Regions from separate parts of the Micromonospora sp. AKA38 genome, predicted to be linked through region 1. Evidence: riboswitches for the same ligand, from Rfam matches in the RefSeq annotation. Region 1 holds a riboswitch; the other holds the start of a gene.
What was found. Region 1 has a riboswitch for cyclic di-AMP ahead of TPA0908_RS03840 (C39 family peptidase). Riboswitches for the same ligand answer to the same signal wherever they lie in the genome.
Positions count from the first base shown of each region.

Region 2: another riboswitch for cyclic di-AMP. It lies ahead of TPA0908_RS00895 (C40 family peptidase); the one in region 1 lies ahead of TPA0908_RS03840 (C39 family peptidase).

Region 1 covers NZ_BNEI01000002.1:42,713-49,966, reverse strand. The annotation lists gene TPA0908_RS03860 (polysaccharide pyruvyl transferase family protein) at 1-1,247, opposite strand, end outside; gene TPA0908_RS03855 (acyltransferase family protein) at 1,393-2,601, shown strand; gene TPA0908_RS03850 (hypothetical protein) at 2,680-3,114, shown strand; gene TPA0908_RS03845 (hypothetical protein) at 3,264-4,019, shown strand; cyclic di-AMP (ydaO/yuaA leader) riboswitch at 4,332-4,471, shown strand; gene TPA0908_RS03840 (C39 family peptidase) at 4,671-5,531, shown strand; gene TPA0908_RS03835 (hypothetical protein) at 5,586-6,140, opposite strand; gene TPA0908_RS03830 (alpha/beta fold hydrolase) at 6,764-7,254, shown strand, end outside.
Region 2 covers NZ_BNEI01000001.1:170,121-177,374, forward strand. The annotation lists gene TPA0908_RS00855 (NUDIX hydrolase) at 1-98, opposite strand, end outside; gene TPA0908_RS00860 (GNAT family N-acetyltransferase) at 151-687, shown strand; gene TPA0908_RS00865 (DUF6331 family protein) at 684-1,010, shown strand; gene TPA0908_RS00870 (Type 1 glutamine amidotransferase-like domain-containing protein) at 1,050-1,715, opposite strand; tRNA gene TPA0908_RS00875 (tRNA-Gly) at 1,845-1,918, opposite strand; gene TPA0908_RS00880 (zinc metalloprotease) at 2,121-3,101, shown strand; gene TPA0908_RS00885 (pyridoxamine 5'-phosphate oxidase family protein) at 3,174-3,755, opposite strand; gene dcd (dCTP deaminase) at 3,834-4,412, shown strand; gene TPA0908_RS00895 (C40 family peptidase) at 4,484-5,518, opposite strand; cyclic di-AMP (ydaO/yuaA leader) riboswitch at 5,532-5,667, opposite strand; gene TPA0908_RS00900 (N-acetylmuramoyl-L-alanine amidase) at 5,900-7,254, shown strand, end outside.

The DNA of each region.
Region 1 (7,254 bases):
CGCACGGTGTCGGCGAGCCGGCGGTTCTCGTCGTGGAGCCGCTGGATGCGGATCAGCAGCTCGGCCGGTCCGCTGGCGGCGGCCGGGCGGACCGCGGGCGGGAACTCGGTCTCCGCGACCCGCCTGTCGAACGCCGCGGCGCTGTCGCCGTCGGCGAACGAGGTGCCCAGGTCGTGCTTGGCCAGGAACGCGGTGATGGTGTCGAAGCGGGCCTTGTGGCCCTCGGTCAGCGCGGTGTAGTCGGCCTCGGCGTAGAGGTCGGCGGCGTCGACGTCGGCCGGCACGTCCCGCATGATCCGGTGCGGGATGCCGAAGTAGCGGGCCAGCTCCAGGGTCCGCGAGTCGTGCGCGAACAGGTAGCCGGGCGTGCCGGCGATCAACGCCGTGATGGTGCCGTGGATGCGGGTGCCGAAGTTGAAGTCGAAGCCGGACAGGTGCGCCATCCAGGTCCACGGGTCGACGAACATCCGCACCTTGTCCTCGACGAAGAGCGGGTGCGAGGTGTGCAGCGGCATCTCGCTGTGCTTGCCCCGGTGCTCGGGCGCGTCGCCGTAGAGCAGCGTGCCGAGCGTGCGCAGGTCCTGCGGCACGTAGCACAGGTTCGGGTAGCGCTCCCGGTGGTGGCGGACGACCGGGGCCATCGACGAGACGTACGGGGAGATGGTCAGCGCGATCCGGGCGTCGGTGGTCAGCTCCGGCCGGGTCTTCGCCAGCGTGAACGTGTCCCCGTGCAGGAACATCGACGGGCAGCCGATCTGCTCCACCGCGGAGAAACCGAGCGTACGCAGGTAGCTCTCGGTGATCTCGCCGCGCACCCCGATGCTGTGCGACCGGTCGAGCACCGCCCGGCAGAACGCGCTCACCGGCTCGTCGATCTGGCGGAGGTACTCCCGGTCGCCGTCGACGTTCGTCTGCACGCCGACGCCGAGGACCACCACCGGGATCTTCAGCCGCTCGATCAGCCGGGTCATCGGTTCGAGGCGGTTGATGAAGCTGCGCCGGAACGCGTTGGCCAGCGGAATGACGAAGACGTCGTACCGTTCGTTGATCTCGTCGGCGTCGCGCGGGTCGGCGAGCTTCCGGGTCGACGTGACCTCCGCCGTGGAGGTGGCCAGCAGCTTGTTCGCGGCGTGGCTGAAGACCAGGTTGCCGGTGTTGTCGCTGATCCAGTTGCCGGCGAAGGTCTCCTCGGGCGTCAGGACGTCGAACGGGCCCTTGCGGGCGCGGAGGAGGATCCGCTGGTGCATCCGGTTGCTCACCTTCCGTACGGGCCCGGCGGGCCCGGTGGGGCCCCGCCGCGCGGGAACGGAAATCCTATCCGCCGCCCGCCGGGACCGGCCCGGACGTCGCCGCGCCGGAATCCGCCCCCGGCGACCCGGTAAGGTGCCCGGGATGACCAGCGCCCCGACCACCACCCGTGCTCCGCGTCTGCCGTCGCTGACCGGGCTGCGGTGGATGGGGGCCCTGCTGGTCTTCGGCTTCCACGCGGGCACCATGCGGATCATCGCGGAGCCGCAGTGGCAGGCCGTGATGGGCAAGGTCTTCAGCCTGGGCCTCTCCGGCGTCGAGTTCTTCTTCATCCTCAGTGGCTTCGTGCTCGTCTGGTCGTACCGGGACGGCGAGTCGGGGTGGACGTTCCTGCGCCGCCGGGCGGCCAAGATCTACCCGAACCACGTGGTGACGTTCCTGGCGGCGCTGGCCGTGGCGGCCTGGTTCGCCGACCCGGTACTGCCGTGGGCCGCGATCGGGAACCTGTTCCTGGTCCAGGCGTGGATCCCGCTCAACGGCTACTTCTACAGCATCAACAACGTGAGCTGGTCGCTCTCCTGCGAGCTGGCCTTCTACCTGTGTCTGCCCCTGGTGGTGCCGTGGCTGCGCCGGGCGCGTACCGGCGTGCTCCGGGCCGTGCTGGTCGCCGCGCCGCTGCTCATCCTGGCGCTCTGGCCGGGCCAGCACCTGGTGCCCGAGGAGCAGCGGTGGTGGTTCACGCAGATCTTCCCGGTCACCCGCTCGTTCGAGTTCTGGATGGGAGCGGCGGCGGCCGAGCTGATGCGCCGCAACCGCTGGCGCGGCCCCGGACTGACCACCGCCAGCCTGGCCTTCGTCGCCACCTGGGCGGTCGCCGCGCTGTGGATCCGGGCCGAGTTTTGGGCGGCGCTGCTCGCCGTCGCGTACCTGCTGGTCATCACCGCGGCGGCGAACGCCGACGTGCGGGGCCGGCGGACCCCGTGGCGGTCCCGGCCGATGCTCTGGCTCGGTGAGGTCTCGTTCGCGTTCTACCTGGTCCACGTGCTGGTCATGGTGACCGTGCTGCGGCTCACCGGGGACTGGGGGACCGGGCTGCCCGGGTGGCGGGGCCCGCTCGCGGTGCTCGGCTTCCTACTGCTCACCCTGGCGCTCGCCGCCGTGCTGCACCGCTGGGTGGAGGAGCCGATGATGCGCCGCCTCGGCCCGTCGCGCCGGGCCCGCGGCGGTCCGGCCGCCGCCGCGCCGACACCGGGCGTGCCCGCACCGCGCGCGGCCGCCGACGACACCGGCGCGGCGTCCGCCGGGGAGCCGGACCCGTCGATCGAGTACGCCGGGCGGCGCCGGCCGGACTGAGCGGTCCACCCTGGTCAACGGCGTCGCGACACGCCGGGCGACGATGCGCCGTGCCCGGATCGGCGGTAATTTGTTCCCGTGGCTCCGATCGCGCTCACCTGTCCCGTGTGGTGGGTGGCGCGCTGGGTCGCACGGATGCTGGCCAGCCTGGCCGTGGTCGTCGCCTGTTCGCTGGGCGCCGCCACGCTGCCGACCGGCGTGTCCCCGATCGCACCCGCGGCGGCCGGCCCAGCCGCCGGGTTGCGGGCCGACGCCGCCGAACGGCCGAACGGCAGTGTCGCCGACCGGCAGGGCGACACCGCCGCCGAGCGGCAGGGCGACACCGTCACCGAGCGGCAGGGCGACACCGTCGTCGAGCGGCAGGGCGTCCCCGCCGTCGATCGGCAGCGGAGCCGCGTCGGCGTTCCCGAGCCGCAGCCGGTGGGCGATGCCCCGCCCCCGACCGGGCGGCACCCGTTCCCGGTCGGCCAGCCGCCGGCTCCGGCCGGTCCGCGGGCCCCGCCCGCCCGCTGAGCCGCCACGGGCCCGGCCCGTGACCGCGCCCACCGAACCTCACCCCGCACCGCCCCTCGGCGGCCCGGCGGCGCCCGGACTCCGGCCGCGCCCCGCCCCCGACCGGCCGTGCGGAGTTACCCGCCACTGTCTCCCGTGAGGTGCCGACCATGTCGCAGACCGTTCTCCTCAATTTCCTCACCGCCGTCCCCGAGGCCGCCGCCATCTGGTCGGCGCTGACCGTGCTCGCCCTCGTCCTGCTCGCCGTGCTGGTCGCTCGACCGGAACGCGACGGCGCGGGGGAGCCGGCACTCGAACCCGTCGACGCGGAGGCGCTCCACCGCGCCGACCTGGCCCGGTACGCCGACGAGGTGGCGATGGCCGCCGCCGGGGCCGCGCAGACCGCCCGTCGCCGTCGCGAGCAGTGGCTGACCGCCCAGAGCGAGGCCGAGCGGGCCTGGACCGCCTACGACGAGGCGGACGCCGCCGCCCGCCGCCTGGCCGGCGCCGGCGCGCTGCCCGCCCCGCACACACCCCGCACCCCTGCCGAGTACGCGGCGCGCGAACGCTGGCTGCACCACGCCGCCATGACGGCGCACTGGCGGGGGGAGCTGACCGCCCGCCAGCTCGCCGACGTGCTCGCCCACCGCAACGGGTGGGACCCGCGCCGGCACCCGGCCGAGCAGGAGATCGTGCTGGCCCGGACCGTCCGCGACGGGCGGCGGGCCGGCTGGGAGACGGCCGCCGAGCGGGAACGCCTCGCGTGGCGGGACGCCGAACTGGCCGCCGAGGCGGCCCGCACGCTCGCCGCCGAGGCGTGCGCGGCTGCCACGGCGCTGCGGCCGGTGCCCACGTCCCGCGTCTCGTCGGCGAGCCGCGTCCCGGCCCCGTCGGCGGTGCGGTGGCGTCCGGCCCGCGTCGGCTGAGCGTCCCGGGGAGCACGTCGACCGAATCGTTACCCGAAACCGGTGAGGCCGGTCACCGGTGCCGTCCGCCGGCGACCGTCCGGATCGATGGCCCCTGCTGCGCCCGCTGCCCGATTCTTCGTCGGCCGGATGTCCGCTTCCTGCCGCACGGCGCCGACGTAGCCGCTTGTCCCATTGAGGGAGGTCGGTGACCGGCTGTTCCGAATCCGTAGTCGTCGAGGATGTTTACGCAGGTGAGAGCGCTTGGCAGGGCCTGTACCCGCCGGTAGTGTCGGCGCGTCCGGTGCGGTTCCCGATCGCAGATGGCGACGCCGCGCCGACCCGCCTAATCGTGCATACGAACCGGGGACCCAACGCAACACCGGGGTGAATCCGCGAGCCCACGGCCGCGGTAGGGCGTACTTCCCGCCCGAATCCGTCAGCTAACCCGGTCGGCGGCCACGGAAGGAGTTCCATCCCGTGCCCACCACCCCCCGAACGTCTCCCCGCCTCCACGGCCCCGGGGTGCCGGCGCTCGCCTGACGCGACGCGCTTCCGACCCCGTCCCGCCCGGCATCCGGGCGACTTCCCGCGGCCGTCCCGCCCGCCAGCGCGTGTGAGTTCCTCCACGCGCGGGGTCGGCGCGTGCCGCCCACCCCGTGGAGGAAACCCGTGAAGTACCACCTGAAGCGCCACCTGCGTCGCCTCGCGACCGAGCGTCCGTACCAGATCATCGCCGGTTCGGCGGCGGCCCTCGTGCTGGCCGGTGGCACCGGCGCCGCGCTGACCGCCACCGACGACGCGCCGACCCGGCAGGAGAGCACCGCCGCGGTGGCGGAACTCGGCTCCCGCCTCGGCGACACCGCCAGCCGCAGCGAGGCGCGCATCGCCGTCCCGTCGCCGAGCGCGTCGCCGAGCGCGTCGCCGAGCGCGTCGCCGAGCGCCTCGCCCCGCCGCTCGCCCAGCGCCTCGCCCACGGCGAAGGTCGCCGACCCGGACACCACCCGCAAGGCCACGCCGAAGCCGCCGTCGAGCAAGGTGCTCGACTACGACTACCAGGCGCAGACCACCTACTACTACTGCGGCCCGGCCGCGGTGCGGAACGCGCTCAGCGCCACCGGCATCGAGCGCAGCCAGGACACGCTCGCCGTCGCGCTCGGTACCACCGAGATGGGCACCAACTCGGCCGAGGACACCACCCGGGTGCTCAACCAGCAGGTCAAGGGCGACCCGTACCGGACCCGCATGATCCCCGGCACGGCCACCAAGGCGCAGATCGACCGACTCCAGGCCGACGTGGTCAACGCGGTCCGCAACGGCCGGGCGGTGGTCTCGAACGTCGTCGGGGACGCCACCGACACCAACGGCGGCTGGCACTCGTTCCCGGGCGGCCACTACATCGCCGTGGTCGGCTACCAGAACGACGGTCGGACCGTACGGATCGCCGACTCGGCCGACCCGTCGCTGCCGGCGTACTGGATCAGCACCATCGATCTGGCGAACTGGATGGCCACGCGCGGCTACTCCGCCTGACCGTACGCGTCGAAGGCCGGCACCCCTGTCCGGGGTGCCGGCCTTCGCGTCGTCTCAGCTGTTCCAGTGCTTGCCGACGAGGTCGGTGGCCTGCTTCTCCCACTGCGCGTACGCGTCCGGGTAGGCCGACACCTGCACCGTCTGCGCGGCCTCGGTCAGCGGCATGTCCTGCCAGCCGTCAACCTGCTTCAACCCCTTCAGGAACGCAAGCGTCGAATACTCCGGATCGGTGATCTGCTCCGGGGTGCCCCAACCCGAGGACGGGCGCTGCTGGAACAGACCCAGCGAGTCATGGTCGTTGCGGTCGCCGAGATGGCCCAGGTTCTCCAGCTTCGACTCCTGCAACGCGGTCGCGATCGAGACCACCGCAGCCCGCTCCGGCAGCCCGGCCTTCTTCGTCGCCGCGATGATCGCCTTCACGTTCGCCGTCTGCTCGTCGTTCAGGTTGATCGTCGACTGCTCACCCTGCACACTCGCCACCGCCGTGACCGGCTTGGCCGTAGCGGCGTGCGCGGACTCGACATGACCGGCGATCGGACCGGCGAACACACCACCGGTGAAAGCCAGACCAGCAATACCCAGCACGCTCTTACGCAGCATCGTGTTCATGGCGGGGGCTCCATTCGGGGGTCAACGCACCGGGGGGGGTGCGGGCACCGTCAGGCGCACGAGAAAGTTCTGGCTGCTCGCGGGGCGGGGGGCCTCGTCGCGGCGCCGGAAGTGTGTGCAACGACCGGGGGTCCACCGTCATTCCCAGGCGGGGGGGCTTGCCTTCCTCGGCCGTGCACCCGTCTACAACGCCGCCGCCCCGTCGACGATTCCGCCGCCAGCGTGCCGCCCACCACCGCCGAACCGGACAATCCCCCCACTGAGGCATGCCCGCTACTGGAACGCTATGGATCTCTCACGCGCGCCCACACATCCACCGTGTTCCACTCGCCGCCCGCCCCCACCCGGCCGTGGCTGCGGACAGTCAGTGCTCCAGAGCCTGCGAACTTGATGGCGTGGACGGGTCAGGAGGGCGACCCGTCCACGCCATCAAGTTTGTAGGGCTGCGAGCGCAAGCAACGTCCGGCGTGCCCTACGCGTCGACACCGTTCCGCGCCCAGGTTGTGGAACGACGCGGGAGTGCCTCCGGTGTCCGCGGGCAGTCATCGCGTTCCATTCGCCCGGGCGGTGCCGGCCGTGCGTGGTCTCGCGCGTGGTGTCCGTGCGGTGGCAGACTGCGGCGTATGGGCGATGCGACGGCGACCCGCCACCTGGTGCTCCTGCACGGCATGGGCGCCACCGGCGAGGTGTGGTTGCCCTGGGCGCCGCTGCTGGAGCGTCGCTGGCAGGGGCGTTGGCTCGCCCCCGACCTGGCCGGCCACGGCTGGTCACCGCCGCTGCCGGAGGCCGGGTACTCGTTCGCGGCCCTGGCGCGGCGCGTGGCGGACGGGCTCGACGCGCTCCGGCTCGGCCCGCACGACCGGCTGGTGCTGCTCGGGCACTCGCTCGGTGGCGTGGTGGCGCTGTCGCTCGCCGCACGGCAGCGGGGCCTGCCGGTCGACGCGGTGGTCGGGCTGGGCATCAAGGTGGTCTGGTCACCGGCCGAGCTGGCCAAGGCGGACGAGTTGGCGGCCCGGCCGGTGACCTGGTTCGCCACCCGTGACGAGGCGGCCCGCCGCTACCTGCGGGTCTCCGGGCTCGCCGGCCTGTTCGCTCCCGACCATCCGGTGGTCGA
Region 2 (7,254 bases), on a different contig from region 1:
GTGCCGGCCAGCCAGACCAACGCCGCCGCCCGGTGCCGGGCCTCCTGCTCGTCGCCCGGCGCCAACGCCTCGACCAGGGCCCGGATCTCGTCGCGCATCCCGCGATGCTGCCATCCGGGTACGACGGGCGCCGGCGACTAGCCTGGCCCGGTGCCGGAACTCGAACGACTCGCCACCCATCACGCCTACGTGCTGTACCGGTTCGAGCGGGAGAACCGGGCCTACTTCGCCCGCTACGTGCCCGACCGCGGCGACGCCTACTTCGACCTGTTCGCCGACCGGCTCGCCGCCCTGCTGGACGAGCAGGACCGCGGCGTCTGCCACTTCCACGTGCTGGTCGACGACGACGGCTTCGTGCTCGGGCGGTTCAACCTGGTCGACGTGGCCGACGGCAGCGCCGAGCTGGGCTACCGGGTGGCCGAACGCGCCGCCGGACGCGGCCTCGCCCAGTACGGCGTGCGGCGGGTCAGCGAGCTGGCCCGCGACGAGTACGGGCTGCGCCGGCTGGTCGCCGACGCGGCGCTGGCGAACCCGGCGTCACTGGCGGTGCTCCGGCGGACCGGGTTCGTCAAGGCCGGGAAGGTGGACCTGGGTGGGGAGCCGGGGCTGCGGCACGTCCTCGACCTGCACCCGACTCCGGAGCAGCGCCCTCGGGTAGGCGGCACGCACCCGGGGGATCAGCGGTGAGGGAGGTGTCGGTCGACATCCCGTCGCCCCTGAGCGGCTGCCTCGACCACTGCGAGGTCGAGTGCGTCCGCCTGTGCTGCGGGATCGACGCCATCTCCACCGATCCCGCCCTCGTCGCGGCGTGGTGCCGTCGGGTGGGGCCGGACGCGGTGGTCGAGGCCCGGCGTCAGCTCGCCGCGTTGGTCGAGGTCGTCCGGGACCGCTCGCACGCTGTCACGTCGACGTTCCTGAACCACCGCACGCACGACGACGCCGCGCGGCGACAGTTGCTGGACTTCCTGGCCGAGTTGGAAGCGGGATTGGCGCGCGGGAACCGGTCCTGAGAACGCGATCCGGCCCCACGGCGGGCAGATCGCCTGTCGTCACGACTGTGCCGGGAACAGCTTCCAATGCCCCTCGGTGACGACCTCGACGCTGCCGTCGATCACGGTGAGGACTGTTGAATCGTCGATCGCGTATGCCGGTCCCGACATGCCGGCGGCCCACTTCTCGGCCTCGGCCATGGTGTTCTCCGGCAGGTCCGGGTGATCCAGGTGCGGGAAGATCGAGAAGTCGACCACGCCCAGCGCCTCGTCGGTCCCGCCGGGTGGTGTCCAGGCGACGAATTCGGCCCCGACCCGGGGGGCCATCACCATGCTGCCGGCGCTCGCCCCCACCCAGACCGCATCCAGCGACGGCAGCAGCTCCGCCAACCCGGACTGCCGCATCCAGTGGCTCAGGTACAGGGCGTCCCCGCCGCCCACCAGCAGGGCGTCCGCCTCCTGGACCCAGGGCACCCAGCGATCTTCCCCGACGCTGGGCAACGCGGTGAGTTCCAGCACGCCCAACGACTTCCACCCCAACTCGCACATCGGTATGACGGATTGACCGGTGATGAAGCGCCACGCCCCGGCGGGACCGCCCATGGCGTATCCGGCGGTCGGAATGCAGAGGGCGTTGGCGTCGGCAATCGGTTTGCCCAGAAGGCCGACCAGCTCGTCCTGGATGCTCGCGTTCTTGATGCCCGCGGACGTGAGAAGAAGCTTCAAGATCATCCCCCGATGGATCTTCGTCAGTCCCCGGAGAGTAGCCCCCTGACCGCGAGTTCGGCGTCCGCCGGCCCCCGGCAAACGTCGAAGGCCCCGGCGGGACTGTCGTCCTCACCAGGGCCTCGATCGTGGAGCGGGTGACGGGAATCGAACCCGCACTGTCAGCTTGGGAAGCTGATGTTCTGCCATTGAACTACACCCGCGAGCGGCACCACTGTACCTGAGGTCACCACCCCCGTGCACCCAGGTACCCCCGCCACGCGGCCCGGCCGAGTTGATCAACGGATGTTGCACGCCGGCAACATATGGTCGTTCTCAAATCCCTCGATGGGATGTAACGTCTGCCACACGTTTCCGACTCGGCGTGACACACCCCCTGCCACGCCGTCAGAAAGAGGTGGGCCCATGGGACTCCGTCCCAACCTGCTGACCCGGCGTACCGCCGGTGTCGCGACGTCGACCCTCGCGCTGCTGCTCAGCACCGCCGCCGTCGGCGTCGTCCCCGCTGCTTCGGCCTTCTCAGCCGCCCCGGCCGGCGTGTGCGCCGAGCCGGCCGACGCCCACGCCGACGCCCGTGTCGCCAAGGGCGGCCACGCCAAGCTCGACCCGAACCACCTGACCGCCAAGCAGGTTCGCGACCGCGAGGCCGACCTCGCCGCCGCGCAGCGCGAGCGGGCCAACTTCCGGACCGGCGCCGTCGCCCCGCTGGCGACCGTGACCATCCCGGTCGTCGTGCACGTCATCCAGGAGAACAGCACCCGCGCCGGTGGCAACATCCCGGACTCGCTGATCACCCAGCAGATCAGCGTGCTCAACCAGGCGTACGCGGGCTCGACCGGCGGCGCGGCCACCGCGTTCAGCTTCCAGCTCACGAAGATCAACCGGGTGACCAACGCGTCGTGGTACCCGATCGTGCAGGGCTCCTCGGCGGAGCGGTCGATGAAGACCTCGCTGCGCACGGGCGGCAAGAACACGCTGAACATGTACCTCGGTGAGCTGAGCGACGGCCTGCTGGGCTGGGCGACCTTCCCGAAGCGGACGCTGGACAAGATGGACGGCGTGGTCGTGCTCGGCGAGTCGTTGCCCGGCGGCACGGCGACCAACTACAACCAGGGCGACACCGGCACCCACGAGATCGGCCACTGGCTGAACCTCTACCACACCTTCCAGGGCGGCTGCTCGGGCTCGGGTGACAGCGTCTCCGACACCCCGGCCGAGGCCTCCCCGGCGTACGAGTGCCCGACCGGTCGGGACACCTGCTCCACGACCGGCAAGGACCCGATCACCAACTTCATGGACTACACGTACGACTCCTGCATGTACCAGTTCACCGCCGGCCAGGCGAGCCGCATGCTGACCGCGTGGAACGCCTACCGCGCGGCCTGATCGCCACCGCACCACGTACCGGTGCCGGCCCCGTCTGCGGACGGGGCCGGCACCGTCGTTTTACGGGCCCGGTCAGGCGGCCGGCCGGCGGGTGTCGAAGCCGTGCCGACCACGGCGGCCGTCCGGGACGAGCGCGTCACGCCGGGCCGCGACCGGGGGTGGCGACACCGGAGTGGCGGACGCGGGTGCGGCCTCCCCCGGGTCGAGCCAGAGCCGCATCTCCGGGCGGCCGGCACCGATCTGGGTGATCGGGTCACGGCGGGTCAGCATCGCCACGTCGACGGAGAACTCGAACAGGCGCCAGTCACCCTGCGGCGCCGCCCGGCCGATCCGGGTCAGCCGGTCCACCGTCGCCGGATCGGTCACCGGAACGGCGCGACCGGCCAGGTAAGCCTCGTCGTCGCTCTCCTCCGGCGGGAAGGAGTGCAGCGCGTAACGGCCGTCGCGTTCGAGGTCGCGGCGCTTCGGCGAGTCGATGACGAAGCACCAGAGCCCGTCGTCGGTGATCAGCGGCGAGACCGGGTGCACCCGTGGGCCACCATCGGCGCGGACCGTGGCGAGGTAGCCGAAGCCCGGCCCGTACTGCTGCATCAGAAGGCGGATCTCGGCCGCGAGTCGGGGTTCGTCGGCGGCGAATTCGGACCAGGAAGCCATGCCGACAGTCTATCGAACACGTGTACGAAGAAGTAGTCCGACACGCTGGTCACCACCGTCTGTCGCTAGAGTGTTCCGATGCTGCTCTCCGACCGCGACCTGGTCTCCGAGATCAAGGCGGGCACGCTCGCGCTGGAGCCCTTCGAGCCCACGCTGGTGCAGCCGTCCAGCATCGACGTACGCCTGGACCGGCTGTTCCGGGTCTTCAACAACCATCTCTACACGCACATCGACCCGTCGGTGCAGCAGGACGACCTGACGTCGATGGTGGAGGTCCCCGAGGGGCAGCCGTTCGTGCTGCACCCGGGCGAGTTCGTGCTCGCGTCCACGCTCGAGGTGATCTCGCTGGGTGAGGAGCTGGCCGGTCGGCTGGAGGGCAAGTCGAGCCTGGGGCGGCTCGGCCTGCTCACCCACTCCACGGCCGGCTTCATCGACCCGGGCTTCTCCGGCCACGTCACGCTGGAGTTGTCCAACGTGGCGAATCTGCCGATCACGCTCTGGCCGGGCATGAAGATCGGCCAGCTCTGCATCTTCCGGCTCTCGTCGCCGGCCGAGCACCCGTACGGCTCGGCCGTCTACGGGTCGCGCTACCAGGGTCAACGCGGCCCGACGCCGAGCCGGTCCTGGCAGAGCTGGCGCACCTGGCCGACCCGCTGACGCCGAGCGTGGTTGTGAGGAGGGGCCCCCTGTTATGCGGAATGCGTTAACCGGGGGCCCCTCCTAACACCTCAGCCGGGGCGGCCGTAGCTGTTGATGTCGCCGTCGTCGACGCGCTTCATGGTGATGGGCTTGCCGGACTGGGAGGCGTGCACCACCCAGCCGTCCCCGACGTACATGCCCACGTGGTGCAGGTCGCCGTAGTAGAAGACCAGGTCACCGGCGCGCAGCTCGGCGCGGCTGACCCGCTTCGTCACGTCGTGCTGCTGGCGGGCGTTGTGCGGCAGCGAGACCCCGGCCTTCGCCCAGGCGGCCATGGTCAGGCCCGAGCAGTCGAAGTGGTCCGGGCCGGCCGCGCCCCACACGTAGATCTTGCCGATCTGGGCGCAGGCGAACTTGACCGCCACCCCGGCCGCGCCGCCCGGGTATCCGGCGGGACAGGGGGCCGGGCGCAGCGGGCCGCCGCCACCGTTGCCGTACACCTTGAGCCGCAGCTTCTGGAGCTTGGCGATCTCGGCGTCGATCTGCTTCTTCTTCGCCGCGAGCTGGGCCTCGGTGCGGCTCAGGTCGGCGACCATCGCGTCCAGCGGCTTCTTCTTCGCCGCCAGCTCGTCGCGCAGCGCGGCGATGTCGCGGACCTGCTCCTGCTGGTGGTGCGCGAAGCGGTCGAGCATTTCCAGGCCGGTGACCAGCTCACTCGGCGAACGGCTGCCCAGCAGCGCGTTGACGGTGGAGAGGTTGTCGCCCTTGTACGCGTCGGCGGCGAGCCCGCCGACCTGGCCGAGCGCGGCGTCCACCCGGGCCTGGAGCGGGGCGATCTGCCTGCCGAGCGCGTCGGCCTGCTTGCGGCGCACCGCGAGCTGCCCGCGGACGGCGTTGACCTGTTCGATGACGGGTTCGAGCTTGTTCCAGTCGCGGTCGATCTGGGCCTCGATCTCGGCGACCGAGGGTTCCGCGTGCGCCGCCGTCGCGCCACCGGTCAGGACGACCGCGGCGCCGACCAGGGCGGCGAGTGTGGTGGTGAAGCGGGACCAGCGGAAACGCGGCACGGCGGCGGACCGGTCGACCGACCGGCTCGACGTCGGCCGCGGGGCATGGTGGGCCACCGGGCGTCCGTACTCCTTCTGCCTGACCGCCTACCGGGTTAGCTGACGGGTTCGGGCGGGAAGGGAAGCGCCCTACCGCAGTGGCTGCGGATTCACCCCAGGAACCTGGGTCCCCGGTTCGCCCGTGGGCGACTCGGCGGTGTCGGGCCGTCACCGACCGGGCTGGACGGTGAAACATGCGGCCGACGATTGACCAGAGTAAGGATTCCCGTTATCGATCCGCAACCCGAACGGCCGTGACACTCCGTACCGGATGCGCCGCGCGAACGTGAATGGAGATTTTCTTCGCGTTGGATTGCCTCCTGGAAAGGTATTGACCCCCACGGGTGGCTGGCGTGAGGGTGGGAACGCAGTGACCCCCATCCCTGTCCAGGAGGTTCGATGCACCTCACAGCCCCGCCGCCGAGCAGACGGATACTGCTCGCCGCCGCCGTGGCGACCGCCACCGCGCTTGCCACCACCGGCCCGGTGAGCGCCGCGCCGCAGGCGGACCGGCCCATCGGCGACCGTCAGCAGCAGTACGCAGCCGCGGCGGCCGAGTACGGCGTACCGCAGAACGTGCTGCTCGGTGTCTCCTACCTGGAGTCGAGGTGGGACACCCACCCGGGCCAGCCCAGCACCAGCGGCGGCTACGGCCCGATGCACCTGACCGACGCCGCGCACGTCCTGGCCACGCCGGGCAGCGCCCACGTCGACGAGGACGAGGACCCGCGCGGCGACGACGCCCGCCCGCTCCGGCTCGACCCGGCCACCGCCGCCGCGCCGACCCGGGAGACGCCGCTGCCGGCCGCCTCGCTCCAGACGCTCGACGCCGCCGCCACGCTCACCGGGCTGGACGCGCAGACGCTGCGCACCGACCCGGCGGCGAACATCCGCGGCGGCGCGGCGCTGCTGGCGTCGTACCAGAAGGCACTGGGTGGGCCGGTCGGCGCCGGCAGCGACGTCGCGGCCTGGTACGGCGCGGTGGCCCGCTACTCCGGCGCGGACACGTCCGACGCGGCGGCAGCCTTCGCCGACGAGGTCTACGACCAGCTCGGCCAGGGCGCGGCCCGGACCACCGACGACGGGCAACGGGTCACGCTGGCCGCCACCGCCGCGCAGCCGGACCGGGCCGTGCTGGCCCGGCTCGGACTACGCCACGCCGCGCGGCCGGACGGGCTGGAGTGCCCGGTGCGGCTGGCCTGCGAGTGGATTCCCGCCCCCTACGAGCAGCTCAGCGCCGACCCGGGCGACTACGGCAACCACGACCTGGGCGACCGGCCGAAGCAGCAGAAGATCGAATACATCGTCATCCACGACACCGAGGGCTACTTCGCCCCCAGCGTCGACCTGGTGAAACGTGCCGACTACCTGGGCTGGCACTACACGCTGCGGTCGGTGGACGGCTACGTCGCGCAGCACATCAAGGCCAAGGACGTCGGCTGGCACGCCGGCAACTGGTACGTCAACGCCAAGTCCATCGGCCTGGAGCACGAGGGCTTCGCCGGGCAGGGCACCTGGTACACCGAGGCGATGTACCGCAGCTCGGCCAAACTGGTCCGCTACCTGGCGCAGAAGTTCGGCATCCCGATGGACCGGCAGCACATCATCGGCCACGACAACGTGCCCGGCATCACCGCCGCGAACGTGCGGGGCATGCACTGGGACCCGGGCCCCTACTGGGACTGGTCGCACTACTTCGACCTGATGAAGGCGCCGTTCCGGGCCACCGGCACGTCGCGTACCGGGCTGGTCAC